One region of the Priestia sp. KCTC 13724 genome, then DNA from elsewhere that is predicted to be linked to it. Evidence: predicted binding sites of a transcription regulator. Region 1 holds the regulator's gene; each other region holds the start of a gene.
What was found. The regulator LexA, encoded in region 1, represses DNA repair genes until DNA is damaged. The targets are predictions, from matches to a motif close to CGAACATATGTTCG.
Positions count from the first base shown of each region.

Region 2: a site for LexA is predicted at 2,164-2,177, ahead of uvrB (excinuclease ABC subunit UvrB). Genes of this name have one in related genera too.
Region 3: a site for LexA is predicted at 2,445-2,458, ahead of AC1UFB_RS09875 (DNA polymerase IV). Genes of this name have one in related genera too.
Region 4: a site for LexA is predicted at 3,713-3,726, ahead of recA (recombinase RecA). Genes of this name have one in related genera too.

Region 1 covers NZ_JBXDLD010000169.1:46,068-51,944, reverse strand. Annotated here, with positions in the region: partial or broken gene AC1UFB_RS19050 (IS5/IS1182 family transposase) at 1-123, shown strand, start outside; gene AC1UFB_RS19045 (hypothetical protein) at 381-845, shown strand; gene AC1UFB_RS19040 (GH25 family lysozyme) at 945-1,901, shown strand; gene AC1UFB_RS19035 (magnesium transporter CorA family protein) at 1,923-3,368, opposite strand; gene AC1UFB_RS19030 (hypothetical protein) at 3,491-3,652, opposite strand; gene lexA (transcriptional repressor LexA) at 3,769-4,389, opposite strand; gene yneA (cell division suppressor protein YneA) at 4,534-4,869, shown strand; gene AC1UFB_RS19015 (YneB family resolvase-like protein) at 4,945-5,616, shown strand; gene AC1UFB_RS19010 (DUF896 domain-containing protein) at 5,678-5,877, shown strand, end outside.
Region 2 covers NZ_JBXDLD010000165.1:36,519-42,395, reverse strand. Annotated here, with positions in the region: gene AC1UFB_RS18235 (hypothetical protein) at 82-243, shown strand; gene AC1UFB_RS18230 (sigma-54 interaction domain-containing protein) at 294-1,943, opposite strand; gene uvrB (excinuclease ABC subunit UvrB) at 2,234-4,213, shown strand; gene uvrA (excinuclease ABC subunit UvrA) at 4,221-5,877, shown strand, end outside.
Region 3 covers NZ_JBXDLD010000070.1:10,625-16,501, forward strand. Annotated here, with positions in the region: gene AC1UFB_RS09860 (DUF6449 domain-containing protein) at 1-1,186, shown strand, start outside; gene AC1UFB_RS09865 (RNA polymerase sigma factor) at 1,200-1,682, shown strand; gene AC1UFB_RS09870 (VTT domain-containing protein) at 1,719-2,294, opposite strand; gene AC1UFB_RS09875 (DNA polymerase IV) at 2,498-3,679, shown strand; gene AC1UFB_RS09880 (organic hydroperoxide resistance protein) at 3,798-4,217, shown strand; gene AC1UFB_RS09885 (MarR family winged helix-turn-helix transcriptional regulator) at 4,248-4,703, opposite strand; gene AC1UFB_RS09890 (cold-inducible protein YdjO-related protein) at 4,861-5,070, shown strand; gene AC1UFB_RS09895 (LPXTG cell wall anchor domain-containing protein) at 5,110-5,220, opposite strand; gene AC1UFB_RS09900 (LysM peptidoglycan-binding and 3D domain-containing protein) at 5,578-5,877, opposite strand, start outside.
Region 4 covers NZ_JBXDLD010000016.1:17,483-23,359, reverse strand. Annotated here, with positions in the region: gene AC1UFB_RS01700 (DUF3388 domain-containing protein) at 1-722, shown strand, start outside; gene AC1UFB_RS01695 (helix-turn-helix domain-containing protein) at 735-1,682, shown strand; gene pgsA (CDP-diacylglycerol--glycerol-3-phosphate 3-phosphatidyltransferase) at 1,770-2,354, shown strand; gene AC1UFB_RS01685 (competence/damage-inducible protein A) at 2,368-3,606, shown strand; gene recA (recombinase RecA) at 3,859-4,896, shown strand; gene rny (ribonuclease Y) at 5,178-5,877, shown strand, end outside.

The sequences.
Region 1 (5,877 bases):
AAAAATCATCGAGATGAACAAGTGATGGTTTCTGTAGAAGATTTAGTTCCTGCCAATCACTTTTTGCGTACAATTGAAGCGACAATTGATTTTAGCTTTATTGAAGAAAAGCTTCTTCCTTTCAGGAGCTGAAAGAAATAGGGCAATGTGAAAAAGACGGAGTGCAGCGCGCAGACCTCTTTATTTTAATCCTTCCAGGAGGAAAGGGAAGTCATATTGGGCAATTGCGTTTGAAAAGAAGGTCTATTTGTACAGTGAAAACAGCGGGTTAAATGATCTTCAAAACACAAGTGCTTTTTATCACCTAGACAGAGTTGACAAGTTTATGGGAACGCTTGAAGAGTTTTTTCACTATTTAATGAAATGTGAGGTGGCAACCCATGTCTGAAATTACATTTTTAGCATCATATAAGCCATTTATTATTCCTGATGAAATCGAAGAATACAACAAAAAAACAAACTTTGAACGAATAGAGGACTTAATATATTTAGCTGTTTTTGATTTAAAAGATACGGGCTGGTATGAAGAAGTAGGCGGATTGTTTACACTGCCGTACTTATATGAAATCCGTGGTGCGGACAACCGTTTATTTTTACTGTACCTTGAAAAGTATATGGAAGAAGGAGATGTATTAGAGCTATGGCACCTTCCTAATCAGCATGCTTCTTCAGAATATGAAAGGCGTCTACTGTCTGCTGCTGAACCAATCAAGATCAATGTGGGTAGCTTGACTTATGAAGATCAAACAGGGGTGTATCACTTGAATGAAAAAAAGTGGGTTGAAGAACTAAGTCACCGTAATTTTCTTACACCGTATGGGATTACAACAATTGTGAAGTATTAAATTATCAAAAAGTATGTTTTAAACAATCAAATGTGGTTATTGCTTTGCATGGATGTTTTTTTCTGCTAGGGTAATACAAAAGCACAGGAGTGTGATGATATGCAAAATCGTAGTGTACATAATCCATTAATTATTGATGTATCTCATCATCAAGGGGAAATTGATTGGGAACGAGTGGCTCGAGCAGGAGTGCAAGGTGCATATATTAAGTTAACAGAAGGAAAAACATTTACAGATCCAAGGGTATATGAGAATTATGTTGAAGCTAAGCGAGTGGGTTTGCTTGTCGGCTTTTATCACTATGCACACTGTACCAACGACCCTAAACAGGAAGTGGCTTTCTTTTTGCAGCAGCTGCAGTCAATGAAGTTTGATTTTCCCTCATGCTTAGATTTAGAAGTAAATAAAGGGAAAAATGCTGAGTTTGTCTCTAGGTTTGGCCGAACGTGGCTAGAAGAAATGGAGAAAAATACTGGTGTACAGCCTTTGTTATATAGTGGGTATCACTTTGCTAAAACATACTTCACAAAGGAGCTTTCCTATTATCCTCTTTGGATTGCTCGCTATAGTAGCAGTAACCGAACGGAAGGATTTGATTGCCCGGGAAACCTATTTACTTGGTCAGAGTGGACCATATTTCAATTTACCGATCAGGGGAAAGTTGACGGGATTTCAACGTATGTCGATTTAAATGAAATGAACGCTGCTTTTTTTCAGTATGTCAAGGAGTCGAAGCCAAGCTTACTAAGTACCGTAAAAACGTCTTTTCAACAAATGAAAAGTCAATTTGTGAAAAGTTCTAATCCGTCTCTACCTAAAGGCATGTTAAAAAAGGGAGCGAGAGGAGAAGCAGTGTTTGTACTCCAAAAAGCGCTTGCTTCCGTTTACTTTTATCCCAATAAGTTCGCTCCTAATCATGGAATAGACGGAATTTATGGAGCCAATACAGCTAATGCTGTTGCTCGCTTTCAAAAAGTCTATTTGCCAAAAGAAGTGGATGGAATTTACGGACCGAACGTTCGATTAAAATTAGAAGAAGTGATGAAAGGAAAATAACGAGCATAGAACCTATGCTCGTTATTTTTGAAGACGGTCTTTAATTAGTTTATATAAAGCATTTATTCCTAAGCTAATGCTAATTGTAATTCCTGACAAAGCAACGATAAAGGCGATGTACTCAAACAATGAATAATCTTTTATTGCGCTCCAGCTTAGGTTTTTATTCCAGCTTTCAATAACTAAATTCATTCCGTAAATACCGGATAGCACAGTATAGATGGTCAAAATCAACAGTAGATAATTATGACGTTTCCCTGCAATTTTTTCTTGATTTTGATATAAAGTCCCAAGTGTTTCCTTCACTTCTTGGTAGAGTGAATCAATGTGAAAGGTCTTTTTGAAAAGTCTAGAAAATTCTTGTCCTTCCGTTCGAGAACTGATTTCTAAAAACAAGTACTTACCTGAAAAGAGTGTGATAGAGCGGATGAGTCGCTCAATAGCGTTTTGGTCTTTTTCAAATGTAAGCTGCGAATATTGATAAGATAGTTTCAACAGTACAATTTTATAAAAGAAATGTAAAAATAGATTATAGTAGTGCTGACCAAATAGGTGATTCATTAACATTTGATTCGTCTCTTCATCGGCTGAATGTGAAATGCAAGAAAAAACGTGGTCTGTTACAACATAGTATGTTTCGGGCGTCCATCGCTTGTAGACGTGTTGATCATTGTATTCATCAATATATTCTTGGTTTCTAGCTGAAATAAATGGTTTACCGCCAGTATCATAGCTGTTCAGTTGTCCAGTTCGAAATAAGGTGCCACTGCTAATAGGCTGTTCATTGTTGACGGTTACGTAACTTAGTACGTACATCCGTTCATCAATAAAATAAGGCAGGCTTCCAAAATGTTTGCTGTGCTGTGTTTCTTGCTCAATGTAAGGTTTTAGAAACGGTGTTAAGTTTGAAAAAATATAATCTTGTACTTTATCATAGGTTTTATTTTTGTATGTAATGGTCGCTCCGTGCTCTTCAGCTAATTTAGGCTCTAATACGCGAAAATGATTCATAAACTCAATGACGTCATCGTACGAATAATGGTTTCCCTTTACTTCGATACGAATCGTCATTACACCGATTTCAAATGGGCATAAAAAAATATCAATAGACAAAACTTCACTTAGAATTGTTGACGCTTTTGTTTCAAATGTAATTTCTTGATTCACCTTTTTTGAAAATCGAATGAGCCCTGTTTCTTTTGGTGATTGAGGAAAGAGAATACATTCGATATAAGGAAGAAAGTATTGATCAAGGCTAGCGTGGGAAACAAAATAGTCTTTGCTATAAAATTTCTTTTCTAAATCTGTATTCTCTAGAGAAAAAAAGTCAAATTCATGCTCATAAAGAGCTGAAACTAAATCTTTTTTCTCTTTTCGGTTAAAAGAAAAAGGAAACAAGAACATGTTTATTGCACGATTCGGTGTAATATCTTGAAAAGGAGAGTTCATTGCTTGCCACTTATCCACTGAGAAATTCCCTCCCTTATGCTTTTCATTATTGCTCTTTAAGTAATATACCTATATTTGACCAAAAAAAAACATAAAAGAGGCTGGGACATAACAAAATGATTGCTTCTAAAAGACGAACACTAGCTGTTCCCATCTCTTTGGTTTGTCTCAACACATTCGTTCCATTGCGCTACGGCCACTCGCTTTCCGCGGGGAGGAACCTGAACTTCCTCGCTGCGCTGCGGGATCTCCATTTTCCCTCTCTTTCCCGCAGGAGTCGAGTGTCCTACGCTCCATTCCACCCTGTTTCCAACATTGTTTTCACAATCAACAAAAAAACCTGAACGATTAAAAGTTATGAACTCTCAATCGTTCAGGTATAGTAGAGGCTGAACTACTTATGTCTCAGTCTCTTTTCTTAATGAATGGAGCGATATACTCCAATGACTTTTCCTAAAATAGTTACATGACGTAAGATAATAGGTGCCATTGTGGAGTTTTCTGGCTGTAAGCGAACGAAATTATCTTCTTTAAAGAAACGTTTGACAGTTGCTTCGTTGTCTTCCGTCATTGCTACAACAATATCGCCGTTATTAGCTGTTTGCTGTTGGCGAACAATGACCATATCTCCATCTAGTATACCGGCTTCAATCATACTTTCTCCCATAATTTCTAACATAAATACTTGCTCATCTGGAGAGGCGTACTTGTCAGGTAACGGAAAGTATTCTTCTACATTTTCAATTGCAGTAATTGGAAAGCCTGCCGTAACTTTACCGATAACAGGAACATTTATAACTGCACTTTGTGGAATGCTTACATCGGCCTCTGCTTGAAGAACTTCAATTGCTCTTGGTTTTGTGGGGTCTCTACGAATTAGACCTTTACTTTCTAAACGAGCTAAGTGCCCGTGAACTGTTGAACTAGATGCTAAACCAACTGCTTCACCAATTTCGCGAACAGATGGGGGATATCCTTTTAATTTCACTTCATGCTTAATGAAATCTAGTATTTCTTGTTGACGTTTTGATAGCTTCATACATTTCACCTCATTTTTAGCTATTCTTTGCTATAAATTATATCATGGCTATATATAATATACAAACATAAGTTCGAAAAAACCCATTGACAGAAACGGATGTTCGCAATAAAATGAGAACATACATTCTGAGGGGGATTTGAAATGAGACCATTAATAGAATCTATTAAACATTATACTACCTTTTTTGTGGTTATCGCCGCACTTACATATGTCTTGACGTTGCTATTAGGAGCAGATAGAGTGGAGTTAGAAAAATATACAACTGTTACTATTGCAAAGGGTGACACTATTTGGGAATTATCCCAAGAATATAGTAAGCATCATAATTTATCACCAAATGAATTTGTAGAATGGGTCCAAAATATGAATGAGCTAACTGTTCCATCTACACAGTCGCTTTCTCCGGGAGATCAGTTATATATTCCGGTATTGAAATCTGATTTAGCAAGTGATCATCAGATTGCTTTTGATAAGTGAACTAGAGCTACGAGTCCTCTACTGAACGATGGTAGGGGTTTTAGTGTTTGGAAATGAAGAAAGGGAGCTAGAAAGATGAAAGCAGTTATCTATTGTCGAGTAAGTACGGATAAAGAAGCCCAAGAGACATCGTTAAAGAGGCAGGAAGAAGAGTTAATGCAACTTGCTAAGATGCATAATTTTACAGTTTGTGAAGTTATTTCTGAAAAAGCGAGCGGCTATGAAGTTGACCGAGAAGGAATATTAGAAGTCTTAGAATTATTAAAAGCAGAAGACGTTTCTACCCTGCTTATTCAGGATGAAACACGACTGGGGCGTGGAAATGCAAGGATTGCTTTACTACACGCGTTAAATAAAGAGAAAGTAGCAATTTACACGATTAGTCATCAGGGACAGCTACAGCTATCAGAAGCTGATTCCATGTTGTTAAACATCATTAGCTTGGTGGAAGAACATCAAAGAAAATTACATAATGCAAAAATTAAACGAGGTATGAAAAGAGCAGTTGCTAATGGGTATCACCCGGAGCATAATTTGAAAAACCAGCATGTAAACTCAGGTAGAGAACGAAAGGAAGTTCCCATAGAAGAAATTGTACAACTACGTAATAATGGCTTAACATTTGCAGAAATTGCTGTCACGCTAAAAGGCTTTGGTTATAAGGTATCAAAAGCAACTGTACACCGTCGCTATCAGGAGTACTGCGACGACCAAGGCGAGCTTCTTGCTAAAAAACAAGAGATTTAGTAAGATGTGTAGTATTGTATTATGCTTTAAACTGTATTAAAAAGCGAGGAGTTCTGACAAAATGTTGTCTAAAGATAAAATGGCACGAATCAATCAACTATCTAAAAAATCAAAGGCGGAAGGTTTAACAGAAGCTGAAGCACAAGAACAGCAAGAGCTTCGCAAAGAATATTTACAAACGTTCCGTCAATCAATGACAAATCATCTTCATACGATTAAAGTTGTTGATGAAAAAGGGAATGACGTAACCCCTAAAAAACT
Region 2 (5,877 bases), on a different contig from region 1:
ACTATACCTGAACGACTGAGAGTTCATAACTTTTAATCGTTCAGGTTTTTTGTTGATTGTGAAAACAATGTTGGAAACAGGGTGGAATGGAGCGTAGGACACTCGACTCCTGCGGGAAAGAGAGGGAAAACTGAGATCCCGCAGCGCAGCGAGGAAGCTCAGGTTCCTCCCCGCGGAAAGCGAGTGGCCGTAGCGCAATGGAACGAACGGGTTGAGACAAATCAAAGAGATGGGAACAGCTAGTGTTCGTCTTTTAGAAGCAATCATTTTGTTATGTCCCAAACTCTTTTTCGTTACAAACCATATTCTTTAATTTTGTTATACAATGTTCCTCTTGAAATCCCTAATAAATCAGCTGCGGCGCTCTTATTACCATAGGTTCTTTTTAGCGTATCTTGAATGAGCTGCTTTTCAGATGAGGTTTCATTCAAGGGTTCATGAAGAGTGATTTGGCGTTTTAACTCAGCTGGTAAGTGCTGTGCCGTAATAGTTGGCAAATCGTTAAGTAAAATTAACCGTTCAATGGTATTTCGAAGTTCTCTTACATTACCAGGCCAATCGTGATGACAAAGCGTTTCAACCACTTCTTCATCAAGAGTTGGTTTTACCTTTTCGTGCTTTGTGCTGAATTCTTCAATAAATTGTGTAATGAGCGTTGGAATTTCATTCTGACGCTCTTTTAACGGTGGAATATGAATATTAATGACCGTTAGTTGATAATAGAGACCTTCATAAAACTCTCCTTGTTCAATTAAGCTCTCTAACAGTACAGAGGTTGAAGCCATAATTCTTGTATTAACCTGAACTTGCTCATTACTTCCCGTCATGTAATAAGCGGCGTTTTCCAGATAGTCACACAGTTTAATTTGAACGTCTAAAGGCATCTTGTGAACGTCTTGAATAAATAAGGTGCCGTTTGCTGCTTGCTCTAATTTCCCAGGCCTTTTATCGGTTGTAGGCTGTGAAAACACGCCTTGTTGATATCCAAATAACTCCATATCAATGAGGCCGGGAGGAATGGTTGCGCAGTTTAGCGTAATAAAGGGTTCGTTTCGCCTTGTGCTATCATAATGAATAGCTTGAGCAAGAAGCTCTTTTCCAGATCCTACTTCACCCGTTAATAAAATAGGAATATTTGTAGACGAAACTTTTTTAGCCATTTCAATTTCTTCTTCAAGGGTAGAGTTCTCGCCAATAATAGAAGAAAATAAGCTCTTATCTCCTATCAGTGGGTCTTGTTCCACTTCTTCGTGCAGTCGAATAATATTGGTAATATCATGCTCAGTTGCCACTGCACCAATAACTTTATGGCCTTTTACAATAGGAGAAGCATTCACTAACACGTGCGTTTCTTTATTTGGCTTATGGTAAGCTCCCCGAATCGGTCGACCTTCGTTTAAGATTTTATGTAGCACAATGGACTCATCATCGAAATACGTATTGATGAACTCGCCAACAATTGCTTGTTTTGCAATTTTGTAAGTGTTTTCAGCGGCGGTATTCCATAGCACTACTTTCCCTTTATCGTCAACAACGGTTACGGCGTCGTTGATCGTCTCTCCTAATGTTTCAAAATAAGAGAAAACATCTTCATTTTCAGCTTGTAGATAGTGAATCCAGTCAGAAGGGTGAAGTACACCGTGAATAGAATTAGTTTCATATGCTTGAATAAGAACTGGGCGCTCCCAGTTAACCTTTGATGTTTTGAGGTCAAGCCAAGTAGAGATAGTAGAAGGAGACCAGTTGGTTTTGTGAATCCAATCAATAATAGGCATGCTCATCGAAGCACTCTGGAGGGCAAACTGTTCTTTTGTATGAAAGATGTAATAATGCTTATCAAAAACGATGACATATTCAAAGTTAGAAAGTTCCGATTTTATTTGGGATATGGATGTAGATGGACTGGTTAAAATAAAGGAGTCGTTTATTTTAATTGAGCTCATTGGATTGTACTAAACCCCTTTCATATTCTTACTTTTAATTAAATGTATCACACTTTTTATAAGGTCGCAAAGCGCTTCTTTTGTCCGATTTTCCAGCTAATTCGCAATGGGATTATATATTTGCTCAGACTGGGTATACAAAGGAGAGATGAAGAAATAAGGAAAATTTGAACAGTCCAATACTATTCAGTTCCATTATATAAAAAGAAATGATAAAATACGAATATAAGTTCGTGTTTTTAAGGATTACAGTGCTATAATTTTAACACTAATGAAATGGAGGCCTCTCTGTGGCAGATCAATTTAAGCTAGTATCCTCATATGAACCTAAAGGGGATCAGCCCAAGGCAATTGAAAAAATTGTCAAAGGTATTCATGAAGGAAAACAGCAGCAGGTGTTATTAGGTGCAACAGGAACAGGTAAGACATTTACGATTTCTAATGTAATTAAGGAGGTTAATAAGCCTACCTTAATTATTGCTCATAATAAAACGTTGGCTGGGCAGCTATATAGCGAGTTTAAAGAGTTCTTTCCAGATAACGCAGTGGAATACTTTGTGAGCTATTACGACTACTATCAGCCTGAAGCTTATGTTCCACAAACCGATACGTTTATTGAAAAAGATGCAAGCATTAATGACGAAATCGATAAGCTACGTCACTCTGCAACGTCTTCGTTGTTTGAGAGAAACGACGTTATCATTATTGCCAGCGTATCTTGTATTTATGGATTAGGTTCACCGGAAGAATATAAAGAAATGGTTGTTTCGCTTCGTGTCGGCATGGAAAAGGAGCGAAATCAGCTACTTCGAGATCTTGTGGACGTGCAGTATGAACGCAATGACATCGACTTTAAACGCGGAACATTTCGCGTGCGTGGAGATGTGGTGGAGATTTTCCCAGCATCAAGAGATGAGCGCTGCATTCGCATTGAGTTCTTCGGAGATGAAATTGATCGTATTCGAGAAGTTGATGCTTTAACCGGAGAAGTCCTTAGCGATAGAGAACACGTGGCCATCTTCCCGGCGTCTCACTTCGTCACTCGAGAAGAAAAGATGAAAGTAGCGATTAAAAATATTGAAAAAGAGCTTCAAGAACAGCTTGAAAAGATGCGAGAAGCAGGCAAATTATTAGAAGCTCAGCGCCTTGAACAGCGCACAAACTATGATTTAGAAATGATGAGAGAGATGGGGTTCTGTTCCGGAATTGAAAACTACTCTCGTCATTTAACGCTACGTCCACCAGGATCGACACCATACACGCTGCTAGATTTCTTCCCAGAAGACTTTCTTCTTGTAGTCGATGAATCACATGTGACTATTCCACAAATTCGCGGAATGTATAACGGGGACCAAGCGCGAAAACAAGTGCTTGTTGACCATGGTTTTCGTCTTCCTTCAGCGCTTGATAATCGTCCGTTGAAATTCGATGAATTTGAAGATCATATCCATCAAATTGTTCACGTTTCGGCAACGCCAGGGCCTTATGAACTTGAAAAAGCGTCTGATGTTATTGAACAAATCATTCGACCAACGGGATTATTGGATCCAAATATTGAAGTGAGACCAATTGAAGGGCAGATTGATGATTTAATTGGAGAGCTTCAAGATCGAATTGCGAAAAACGAGCGCGTTCTCATTACAACGCTAACGAAAAAAATGTCAGAGGACTTAACGAATTATTTAAAAGAAATCGGCATTAAAGTACAGTATTTGCATTCTGAAATTAAAACGCTTGAGCGAATTGAAATTATTCGTGATTTGCGTCTTGGTAAATTTGACGTTTTAGTTGGAATTAACCTTCTAAGGGAAGGACTCGACATTCCTGAAGTGTCACTTGTCACGATATTAGATGCAGATAAAGAAGGATTTCTACGATCAGAGCGTTCACTTATCCAAACAATTGGTCGAGCGGCTCGTAACGCTAATGGTCACGTTATTATGTACGCAAATCGCATCACTAACTCGATGGAAATTGCGATTAGTGAAACGAATCGTCGTCGCAGCATTCAAGAAGCATACAATGAAAAACACGGCATTACGCCGCAGACAATTCAAAAAGAAGTTCGAGGTGCAATTCGAGCAACAATTGTAGCTGAGGATACTGAAAGCTACGATCAAGCACCTGCGTTTGATAAAATGACTGGAAAAGAAAAGCAAAAAATAATTCAAGAAATGGAAGAAGAAATGAAGGAATCAGCAAAAGCTCTTAACTTTGAACGAGCAGCTGAGCTTCGTGATCTTCTTTTAGAATTAAAAGCAGAAGGGTGATGGCAAGATGGCCATGGAGAAAATCGTAATAAAGGGCGCGCGCGCTCATAATTTAAAAAATATCGATATTGAAATTCCACGTGATAAGCTGGTCGTACTAACGGGCTTATCAGGTTCTGGTAAATCATCGCTTGCTTTTGATACGATTTATGCAGAAGGTCAGAGACGTTACGTGGAGTCATTATCAGCGTATGCTCGGCAGTTCCTTGGTCAGATGGACAAGCCGGACGTGGATTCCATTGAAGGTTTGTCTCCGGCTATCTCAATCGATCAAAAAACAACGAGCCGCAACCCTCGTTCAACTGTAGGAACCGTTACGGAAATTTATGATTATTTACGCTTGCTGTTTGCGCGTGTAGGGAGACCGACTTGTCCAAACCACGGGATTGAAATTACATCTCAGACCATTGAGCAGATGGTGGACCGTATTTTAGAGTACAAAGAGCGTACAAAATTACAAGTGCTGGCTCCCGTTGTGTCTGGGCGAAAAGGTGCGCATGTAAAGGCCTTAGAAGATATTAAAAAGCAAGGATACGTGCGTGTGCGCGTAGATGGAGAAATGCGCGAAGTAACAGAGGAAATTGAGCTAGACAAAAATAAAAAACATTCGATTGAAGTGGTTATCGATCGAATCGTGGTAAAAGAAGGCGTACAGTCTCGTTTATCTGACTCCCTAGAAACGGCTCTAAAACTCGGTGATGGAAAGGTTATTATCGACATCATTGGTGAAGAAGAGCTTTTATTTAGTGAGCATCATGCATGTCCAAAATGTGGTTTTTCAATTGGAGAGCTTGAACCGAGAATGTTTTCATTCAACAGTCCTTATGGTGCTTGTACAGCATGTGATGGACTAGGAATGAAGCTTAAAGTTGACCATGAACTGGTGATTCCGGATGATACGTTAACATTACGAGAAAATGCTATTGCTCCATGGGCTCCAACAAGTTCTCAGTACTATCCACAAATGCTAGAAGCAGTTTGCGCTCATTATAGCATCGATATGGACGTGCCGGTAAAAGACTTACCTAAGCATTTATTAGATAAAATCTTGCATGGAAGCGATGGCGAAAAAATATATTTCCGCTATGAAAATGACTTTGGACAAGTGCGTGAAAATGAAATCTTGTTCGAAGGTGTAATTCCAAACGTAGAGCGTCGTTATCATGAAACCAGCTCTGATTATATTCGTGAGCAAATGGAAAAATATATGGCCGAACAGCCTTGTCCAATGTGTAAGGGCCACCGCTTAAAGAAAGAAGCGCTTGCTGTTTTAATTGATTCTAAGCATATCGGTAACGTGACGCATTTTTCTGTACAAGAAGCGTACAATTTCTTTAGCAGCCTGCAGCTTTCTGATAAAGAAATGAAAATTGCAGACATGATTTTAAGAGAAATTAAAGAACGCCTCAGTTTCTTAGTGAATGTGGGCTTAGATTACCTCACAATTAATCGTTCAGCTGGAACGTTATCTGGTGGAGAAGCACAGCGTATTCGACTAGCAACGCAAATTGGCTCACGTTTAACAGGGGTTCTTTACATTTTAGATGAACCGTCCATTGGTCTCCATCAGCGTGATAATGATCGCCTTATTCGAACGATGCAAGATATGAGAGACATTGGGAATACATTAATTGTTGTTGAGCACGATGAAGATACGATGCTTG
Region 3 (5,877 bases), on a different contig from region 1:
TTTTGTTTACGGTGTGACTACATGTGCGCTACTTGTTGGCGGTGTTTATTTTGGGTCCATGCAAGGAACATTTGGATGGATGGTCTTTGGCTATGTGTTAGGTGCTCTTATTGGGTATATTGTTGCTCAGGTCATTTTACACAAAACGTGGCGAATCGCTAAGTATTGGAAAGGATATGTGATTTCATTAGCTATTTTCTTTGCTATTGGTGCATTTGTTCATATTGATGCGTTTGGCTATGAATCAAAGGTTCCTGCACTAAATGAAGTAGAAAGTGTTTATTTCGAAGAAGGAACCTATTTAATTACTGAAGATCCAACCAGTGAACAGTACACAGAATATGGAAACGAGTATGTTCCTCCCTATTACTATAGGAGTCAAGAAGCAGTTGAAGCAATTCATCGGCTACATGAACAATTAGCAAAGAATCCAGTCTCAATGACAAGTAAGGATATTCAAGGAGATGAAGGGCGCACAGTAGCAATTGCCTATAAGCTTAAAAACGGCAAGACGCTTGTGCGTGAGTATGAGTTGAACTTTAAAGCGTATCATCCAATGTATAAGAAAATCGCTGAAACAAAAGAGTTTAAAGAAAACTTTAATCCATTTTTACGAAGTGGAGATATGAGTGATGTTACAAATGTACAAATTACCTCGGATGGACAAATTAGTAAGCAAGCTAGCATTCGCAACCCAGAAGATATTAAAGCGCTTGCTGAAATACTAAAAACGTCGATGAAAAACGAAACATTTGAAGAAATGTACAGCGAGCGCGGACCATGGGCTTATATTGATTTCAATACGGGCCAAGGCAAAAATAAGCAACACGTAACCTGGGAAAAATCGTATGATGAAGTGAGCGATTGGCTAAAGAAAAAAGGCCTATATAACAAAGTGCGTGTATTACCAGAAGATATTGAAAAAATAGTTGTGCTAAAAAATCCACATCAGCATGAAATAGACTTTTATGCAGACGAAGAATTTCCTTCATTAGTAGAATCTGAGAAAACGATTGAAGTGAAGAATAACGATCAAAAAGAAGAAATTTTAGAAACCGTATCTTGGGCAAGCAACGGAGCTTATTTAGTCGGTATCTATTATAAAGAAGATCCTAGTACTCCTGAGATCCAGGAATTTACTGAGGAGACAGTTCCAGACTTTATTAAAGAAAAATTACTAAAATAAAGGGAGAAGAAATATGAGTGCTAGCAATATTGAACCATATTTGCGACAGGTGCTAGCTTATTTGCAAAAGCGAGGTGTCAGCAAGCAAGATGCTGAAGATATCACGCAAGATGTAGCGATGAAATACTTAGAAAATCAACATAAAGTTGAACAGGGGAAAGAAAGAGCTTGGTTGTTTCGAGTTGCTTTAAATAAGCGCTGTGATTTAATCAGAAAAAATTCCGTTCATACTCGCTATGTGCTAACACAGGGACCAACAGAGTTAAAAAATGCACCGATGGATTTTGTATTATCCAAAGAGCAATTTGAGCAATATGTAAAAGCTTTAAATAAATTAAAGCCTCAATATAAAAACCTATTGATCTTAAAATATGAGTATGGTTTAAAATATGAAGAGCTTTCTGAACAATTTAACATGAAAGTCACGACTATTAAGTCTGCACTTTATCGAGCACGAAAGCTATTCATGAAGCATTATGCATATCAGCTTATGTGAAAGAAGCCAATCTTCTACTTAGAGGATTGGCTTTTTTCATTCTTTACTACGCATTTTTCGCTTTTTATAGGCTAAGCTTCCAACACTGATGGCAATAAACAAAATAGTGAATTGAGAAATGGTTTCAAGTGAAGCGGCATCATCAACTTTAAACCCCCATAAAAAAAACGCAAACGTCCAAACCAATCCAAATGAAAATGTTGTTGTTATATAATTAAGGTGAGGCATTTTCGTTGTTCCTAAAAATAATGGCATAACGTGTCGCATTCCCGGCAAGAAGAAGCTGAGCATAATGCCGAAGGAACCGTATGAGGTAATGAGGTTTTCAATTTCATATCGCTTTTTTTGAAAGCGTGATTGAGAGAGAGCTTTTATTGTTTGCTTGCGAAACCATCTAGCAAATAAGAATTTAACATATAAGCTAAGCATCATGGCACTGTAAGTCAAGAGAAAAGCAATAAGAGGGTGAAAAGTAGAAAGAGTGGCATGGTTACCTGCAAGCATAATAAAGAGAGGATCTGGAATAGGTGTGAAATTAGCACCAATGATGATTAATAAAAAGAAATATCCATATCCAAACTGTTGAATTACTGTGATAATCTGATCCACCACGGCGTTTCCCCCATTTTTGTCAAAGTTATTATAGTATACGAATGCTTCAAAGGGATGTTCATCAAACAATCCGCCTGTTTTTACTCTTTGTCCATCATATTACAAACCGCTATAGAATTATTCACATTAATTGTTTTTTGGTTTAAAATAAGAACATATATTCTGTTTGTTCGGATAGAAAGAAGGTGAGTGTGTTGAAAGGCATGTATCAAAAAAAGGGAAGAGTCATATTGCATATTGATGTTAATGCTTTTTATGCATCGGTGGAAGAAGCGCGTAATCCGGCACTGAAAGGAAAACCTATGGCCATTGCGGGTAACCCAAAAGAGCGTAGAGGGATTGTGGTAACGTGCAACTATGCGGCTCGCAATAAAGGAATATATGCACCGATGCCATTATGGGAAGCTAAAAAAATTTTTCCTCAGCTAATTGTGTTAAAACCAGATTTTACTCTTTATCGCAAAGTATCAGCGCAAATGTTTTCTTATTTATCAACGATCTCTTCTATTCTTGAGCCTGCTTCTATTGACGAAGGATATCTAGATATAACGGATTGCTTTCATCAAGGTACGCCACTCGAGATTGCACAGCGAATACAGAACGATCTTTTGAATGAGTTACAAATACCGGTCTCAATCGGCATTGCACCAAATAAGTTTTTAGCTAAAACGGCAAGCAACATGAAAAAACCGCTTGGAATTACAATTTTAAGAAAGCGCGATATTCATCAGAAACTTTGGCCACACCCAGTGGTTTATATGCATGGTATAGGTAATAAAACCGCTGAGAAGTTGAATGCCGTTCATATCCATACGATTGAAGAGCTAGCGCACGCAGATGATCATAAGCTAAAGGCCACAGTTGGAGTAAGAGGAGTAGAAATGAAGCAAAGAGCTAATGGGATTGACGATCGACCTGTAAATCCAAATCGCAGGTCGGAATTTAAGTCGATTGGACATTCAAAAACATTAGCGAAAAATATGACGGATGATCGGGAGATGGTACCGATTTTAAATGATCTCGCTGAGTCTGTTAGTAAGCGAATGCATGCCAAAAAAGTAGTCAGCAAAACGATTCAGTTAACCATTCGCTATAGTAATTTCAAAACAATTACAAGAACCCAAACCATTGATCAGTGGACCAATCAGTCAAAAGTGTTGCTTCATTGGGTAAACAAGTTGCTTCAAAAGCATTGGAACGGTGAACCAGTTCGCTTGTTAGGGGTAGCAGCTCTACAAGTAGAACGAATGAAAGATCGAAATCAAGAGCAGCTTAGTTTATTTACATATGAACGGCACGTAAAAGATGAACCGCTCTATAAAGCAGTTCAGCAGCTTCAAAGTAAATATGGTGATGAAATTATACGAAAGGGGTTAAAAAAATAATAGAAGAGAGTATAGAACGACATGTTTCAATCCACTCTAAAAGGGTAATATATCCATAGAGCGTGCAAGAGCTTTTTTGCATGAGCAAGGACTTTACAATTACGTATATGAGGTGATTTTGATGTCAGTTTTATTTACTTCAAAAGCAACAGCAGTAGGTGGGCGTGAAGGGCACGTCAAATCAGATGATGGCCTAATTAATCTAGATTTAGTAATGCCTTCACCAAACAATACAAAAGAAGGAACGAATCCGGAGCAGCTTTTTGCAGCAGGATATGCTTCTTGCTTTGACGGGGCTTTAAATCTAATTGCTAAAAAGCAAAAATATTCCATCGAATCATCAATTACGGCTGAAGTTAGCTTAATGAAAGACCCGGCTGATGATGGGTTTAAGTTAGCAGTAACGTTAAACGCTCATTTAAAAGGGGTATCGCAAGAAGAGGCTGAAAAGCTAGTGAAGGCAGCACATGAATTTTGTCCATATTCAAAAGCAACTAGAGGGAACATTGACGTAACGTTAAATACGACGGCTGAATAAAAAAGCAGTGCACAAAAGTGCACTGCTTTTTTACTGGCTTTTTCCATTTTGACTATGGATAGCGTTTAACAGCTGGTGAAGCATTTGTTTTAAATTTGCTAGCTCTTCAGGAGAGTGATCTGTCATATTAAACACTTCATCTGGAATTTGACAAGCTTTATCTCGAAGTGAAGCGCCTTTTTCTGTTAAGCTTACTAACACAACGCGCTCATCTTCCTGCGAGCGTTCACGGATTACAAGCCCTTGTTCTTGCATACGTTTCAGCATCGGAGTTAGCGTACCAGAATCTAGGTATAAGAGTTCTCCCATTTTCTTTACGCTGACTCTTCCATGCTCCCATAGGACAAGAAGAGCTAAGTACTGTGGGTACGTAACGCCAATTTTATCTAAAAGAGGCTTATACACTTTTGTAATTTCACGTGACGTAGCATAAATAGAAAAACAAAGCTGATTTTCTAACTTTAATCTTGAAAATAAATCGGTCATTTTAAACTCCTTCAATATAATTGTTCACTATGTAATTATATACAATTTATCAAAGAGATTCAAAACAAACAAATGTAAATTTTGACATAGTTTGTCAAAATACCTTAAATAAAAAAGCGCTTTTTCCATATACTAAGAAAAAAAGGGAGCTGTGCTCATGTATTTTGCGAAAAAAGGTATGGAAGAACAGGTTACTCAGATGATGGATACAAATGTTTATGCGTGCCAGTCTGACTCGTGTAACGGATGGATGAGAGAAGATTTTGTGACGTCAGATTATAATTGCCCAATGTGTGGAAATGAAATGTCTCAAGAAGTAAGAGAGCTACCTAAAATCAAGAAGGATTTTCAATTTTATAATCGTTAAACAAAGAGCGTTTAAAAAAGAAGCTACAATAGCTTCTTTTTACTTTTTATTATGTTTGCGGCGTCTTTTAAAATAAAAGTAAAGGCCTCCTAATAATAAAACAACTAATAATAATACGCTCGTTGGAAAATATAAGGTGCCAATATTCATAGTGATAACCTCCAGTATAGCAATCTAAATAGTTGAAACGTCTACGTTGTTGTCTTAGAATTCCTATTCCCTTTAAGGTGAGGCTTAAACACTAAAATAAAAAGAGTTTGGGACATAACAAAATGATTGCTTCTAAAAGACGAACACTCGCTGTTCCCGTCTCTTTAGTTTGTCTCAACACGTTCGTTCCATTGCGCTACGGCCACTCGCTTTCCGCGGGGAGGAACCTGAGCTTCCTCGCTGCGCTGCGGGATCTCAGTGTTTTCACAATCAACCAAAAAACCTGAACGATTAAAAGTGAGAAACTCTCAATCGTTCAGGTTTATCATTGGCTGAATTACTTATGTCCCAGCCTCTTTAGTTTAATACTTTAACTGTAACTGTTTTACGGCCCCACTTCATCGCGTCGCTTTGAGATGGAATAAAAACGTCAATACGATTCCCTTTAATAGCACCACCCGTATCACCTGCAATTGCTTCTCCGTATCCATCTACGTATACGCGTGACCCAAGAGGAATAATAGATGGATCAACAGCAATTACTTTTTGATTTGGATTTGCACGTAGGTCAATTCCTGTCTTTGTAATACCACTACAGCCAGTACAAAAAGCTGTGTAAGCCGTAGCAACAACCTGAAATTCTTTTTTTACTTCTTG
Region 4 (5,877 bases), on a different contig from region 1:
CGTCTCTTTTAGGAATGTTGGCAATTAATATTGTTACAATTAATGGGGTAGATGACAAAAGGCGTGGTTTATTACTAAGGTGTGATTCCCATGAGCAAATTGAGCGGCTTGAATCTATATTAAAAACAATGGATAATATTGTTGTGACAAAGATGCGTCCTCCCAAGCTACGAGATCGTTTAGCTGTTCGTCACGGTCGTTACATTCAACGAGATGCTGATGATAAAAAGACATTTCGATTTGTACGAGATGAACTTGGACTGCTAGTGGACTTTATGGCAGAGCTTTTTAAGCAAGATGGTCATAAGTTAATTGGTATCAGGGGAATGCCTCGTGTAGGTAAAACAGAGTCGATTGTTGCTGCTAGTGTTTGTGCGAATAAGCGATGGTTATTTGTATCATCAACGCTTTTAAAACAAACGATTCGCAGTCAGCTAATTGAAGATGAGTATAATTCTAATAACATCTTTATCATTGACGGTATTGTATCAACAAGAAGGGCGAATGAGAAACACTGGCAGCTCGTTCGTGAAATTATGAATGTGCCTGCGACAAAGATTGTTGAGCATCCCGATGTATTTGTACAAAATAGTGAATATACGCTGGATGACTTTGCATATATCATTGAATTACGAAATGATCCAGATGAAGAGATTACATATGAAGTCATTGAAGGATCGCAAATGTTTCCAAACGGTGGATTATCCATGTTTGATTTTTAGCATAATTGGTAGGTGTTAATATTGACAGAGTTAGGGCAAAGGTTAAGACAAGAGCGAGAAAATAAAGGGATGTCGCTAGAGGATTTACAAAAAAACACAAAAATTCAAAAGCGCTATTTGATTGGTATTGAAGAAGGCAACTATGATGTAATGCCAGGGAAATTTTATGTGCGAGCGTTTATCAAACAGTATTGTGAAGCTGTAGGATTGAATCCTGATGACATTTTTGATCAGTACAAAACGGATATTCCAACGACTCAAACCGATGATATTCCACAGCCGTTATCTCGTGTTCGCAGTCGAAAAGAAATTCCCCAAAATACGAAAGCGTCAAAAGCAGCAGATTATTTACCGACGATTTTAGTAGTTGCTGGTGTGCTGGTAGTCGGAATTATCATTTGGGTGATTGCTCAAAATATTGTATCCGGGCGTCAAGAAGATCAGGCTGCAAATACTGAACAAACGAATAACGAAGTACAACAATCTGAAGAGCAGCAAGCATCTAATGAAGACCAAGCTGCTAAAGAAGCGGCAGAAAAAGAAGCAATAGAAAAAGAAAAGGCAGAAAAAGAAAAAGCTGCTAAAGAAGATGAAGAGAAAAAAGATGAAGAAAAAGAAGAAACAAAGCAAGCTTATAAAGAAGTTCAAAAGTCAGGCCGCAATGGAACATATGAGCTATCTGGAACAGATGAGTTTAAGCTAGAAGTGTCGTCTACTCAAGCTGATACATGGTTAGATGTAAAAAATGGTAAGGGCAATTCATTTTATAATGCCATGTTAAAAAATGGTGAGACAAAAGAGTTTGACTTCACGAAAGAAAGTGAAGTTCGAGTGAATATTGGATTCTCACCAGGGGTACAATTGAAAATTAATGGACAAGATGTTTCTTTACCGTTTGATGCAAATCAACAGGTTAGACAAGTTGTAACGATTAAATATGAGCAGGAAAAAGCTCAATAAGTAGCTTAGCAGTATCAAAAATGGTTAAGTCGTGCCGACAACAGTTTGCACGGCTTACGTTTTTGTATGTAATTGGAGGAAACAATAGTGAATTTACCAAATAAGATTACAATCTCTCGAATTTTTTTAATCCCGCTTTTTTTAATTTTAATGATGGCACCGTTACCTTTTGGTGAAGTTAGCGCTGCTGGAATGGACGTGCCAATCGCTCATTTATTAGGGGCAGCGTTATTTATTATTGCGTCCACAACAGACTGGATCGACGGGTACTACGCTCGTAAGTATAATATGGTTACAAACCTTGGGAAATTTTTAGATCCGCTAGCAGATAAGCTATTGGTTTCAGCAGCTTTGATTGCTATTGTAGACTTAGACTTAATTGCCGGTGCAGGTTGGGCTGCAATTATTATTATTAGCCGCGAATTTGGAGTAACAGGCTTACGTTTAGTTCTTGCTGGAGAAGGTGAAGTCGTTGCTGCAAATATGCTAGGTAAAATTAAAACGTGGACACAAATTATTGCTATTTCAGCTATTTTACTTTATAACTTACCCTTTGAATTTGTGTCATTTCCATTTGCAGCAATTGCCCTATGGATTTCTGTTGTATTTACAGTAATTTCTGGATGGGATTACTTTGCGAAAAACAAGCAAGCATTTGTTAATTCAAAATAATGGGGATGATTTCATGAACGCGGAAATTATTGGAGTAGGTTCAGAGCTTTTGCTAGGCCAAATTGCCAATACAAACGCGCAATACCTATCTAAAAAGTTTGCAGAGCTTGGTATTAACGTATATTATCATACGGTAGTTGGCGATAATGAAAGCCGATTGAAAGAAGCAATTTTGACCGCCAAAAAACGTGCGGATTTGATTGTGTTTACAGGTGGGCTTGGGCCAACCAAAGATGACCTTACAAAAGAAACAATTGCTTCAGAACTAGGTGTCTCACTTGTAACAGATCAGCAAGCGCTTGAAAGTATCGAAGCGTATTTCGAAAAAACGAATCGGACAATGACGCCTAATAATAGGAAGCAAGCAATTGTACTTGAAGGTGCAACAATACTGCCAAACGATTATGGAATGGCACCAGGAATGGGCATTACGGTGCGTGGTATTCACTACATGTTATTTCCTGGTCCACCAAAGGAACTTTACCCTATGTATGAATCGTATGGACAAGCATATTTAGCAGAAAAGCTAGATATGAAAGAGCAAATTGAATCTCGCGTTTTACGTTTCTTTGGAATTGGAGAGTCTCAGTTAGAAACAGATATTGAGGATTTATTAGATGCACAAACAAACCCAACCATTGCGCCGTTAGCTGCTGATGGAGAAGTAACGCTTCGCTTAACGGCTAAGCATGGAGATGTGGTTGAGGCTCATCGAATGCTTGATGAAGTAGAAAAGCAGATTATGAGCCGTGTAGGAGAGTTTTTCTACGGATACGATATGACATCTCTACAGGCTGAACTCATTGCTACAATGCGAGAGCAAGAAGTGACCGTTGCTTCAGCTGAAAGTTTAACTGGCGGATTGTTTAGTGGGACGCTAACGAGCATTCCTGGAGCTGGAGATGTTGTAAAAGGTAGCATTGTTGCTTATCACACTGAGGTAAAGCACAATGTGCTACATGTAGCAAAAGAAACCCTAGAGCAAGACGGGGCAGTTAGCGAGAGATGCGCAGAAGAAATGGCTGTTGGTGTGAAAAAGCTGACAGGCTCTGATGTTGGTATTAGCTTTACAGGCGTCGCTGGTCCGTCTAAGCAAGAAGGTAAAGAAGTTGGTACAGTTTACATTGGTATAGCTTTTAAAAATGAAAAAACACGCGTGTATTCGCTAAAGCTTACAGGCAGTCGTGATGGTATCCGTAAACGCACTGTGAATTATGGAATTTATTATCTTTTACAACTATTGAAACAGTAATATATTGAAGCGGTGTAGTCCCTCCTTGTGTAAATAAGGAGGGACTTTTCCTTCATAAAATAGTTATTTTTTTAAAATATAGTCTTGGCTGTTAAAATAAAAAAATCGAACGTTTATTCGCTTTTTTGCTTGTCAAATGACTCAAAAGCGAGTATAGTTATGTATAGAAAGTTAATTAAAACGTCATTGCTACTACAATGTAGTAATCTTAAATTATAAAACAAAGCAAGCAAGTATAGAGGAGGAAATCGAGTGAACGATCGTCAAGCAGCCCTTGATATGGCTCTAAAACAAATTGAAAAGCAATTCGGTAAAGGTTCAATTATGAAATTAGGAGAACAAACGGAACGTAAAATTTCAACTGTGTCTAGTGGTTCTCTAGCGTTAGATGTTGCGCTTGGTGTAGGTGGGTATCCACGCGGACGTATTATTGAAGTTTATGGTCCAGAAAGCTCTGGTAAAACAACAGTTGCGCTTCATGCAATTGCAGAAGTACAGCAGCAGGGTGGACAAGCAGCGTTTATCGATGCTGAGCATGCGTTAGACCCGGTGTATGCACAAAAGTTGGGTGTCGATATTGACGAGCTTCTTTTATCACAGCCTGATACAGGTGAACAAGCACTTGAAATTGCTGAAGCGTTAGTTCGTAGTGGAGCAGTTGACATTCTGGTTATTGACTCTGTTGCAGCCCTTGTGCCTAAGGCTGAAATTGAAGGTGAAATGGGAGATTCTCACGTTGGTTTACAAGCTCGTTTAATGTCTCAAGCACTTCGTAAGCTATCAGGTGCTATTAATAAGTCGAAAACAATTGCTGTTTTCATTAACCAAATTCGTGAAAAAGTTGGCGTTATGTTTGGTAACCCTGAAACAACGCCAGGTGGACGTGCGCTTAAGTTCTATTCTTCAGTGCGCCTTGAAGTTCGTCGTGCTGAGCAGTTGAAGCAAGGTAACGATATTGTAGGAAACAAGACAAGAATTAAAGTTGTCAAAAACAAAGTAGCACCACCATTCCGCGCAGCTGAAGTGGATATTATGTACGGAGAAGGAATCTCAAAAGAAGGAGAAATTTTAGATATTGCTTCTGATTTAGATATCGTACAAAAAAGTGGAGCTTGGTATTCTTATAACGAAGAACGTTTAGGTCAAGGCCGTGAGAATGCGAAGCAGTTCCTAAAAGAAAATGTTGATATTCGTCAAGAAATTGCTGGCCAAGTTCGTGAATATCATGGATTAGACGAAGCGGCAGAGCAAATGCCTGAAGACGATGCTCAAGATGAATTGAAAATTTAATAACACTTCTTTTGCTTAAAAAAGACTCTTTTTTTAAAAAGGGTCTTTTTTTTGAAAAAAATGTTAATCATAGTGATAGCAGGGGCAAGGATTTTCGTGACATAGCATTTTCATAGGCTTGACAATAAAAATGGACAGACTTACAATTAAGATGTATATTTTCCCTTTTTAAAACATTTTAGCGTTTAAAAGCCTTTGTGTGTATATTGAAAGGTGAAAGCGATATACATGCCGACATGAAATTAAAAACTTACAAGTTTATAGCAAGGGGAGGTGAAATGATGGATATAATTACAATCATCTTCGCTTTGCTTGGCCTAATCGTCGGTGCAGTTGTTGGCTTTTTTGTTTGTAAATCGATTGCTGAAGCTAAGGTTGCGGGAGCAAAGTCAAACGCAGAACAAATTATCGATGATGCAACCCGTGAGGCGGAAGCTTTGAAAAAGGAAGCTTTATTAGAAGCGAAAGATGAAATCCATCAGCTTCGTACAGAGGCAGAACTAGATATTCGTGATCGTCGAGCAGAACTTCAAAAACAAGAAAATCGATTAATGCAAAAAGAGGAAAATCTTGATCGAAAAGACGAGTCACTTGATAAACGTGAAGCGGCACTTGAAAAGAAAGATAATTCTCTTACCGTTAAACAACAGCATATTGAAGAGATGGAAAGCAAAGTTGAAGAATTAGTCAAGGCTGGTCAAGCGGAATTAGAACGCATTTCAGGCTTAACGAGAGACGATGCACGAGCGATTATTTTAGATCGTGTTGAAAATGAACTTTCCCATGATGTTGCGATGATGGTGAAAGAAACAGAAAATCGTGCCAAAGAAGAAGCCGATAAAAAGGCTAAAGAAATTCTTTCGCTTGCGATTCAACGTTGTGCAGCGGATCACGTAGCTGAAACAACGGTTTCAGTTGTTAACTTACCAAACGATGAGATGAAAGGTCGAATCATTGGTCGAGAAGGTCGAAACATTCGTA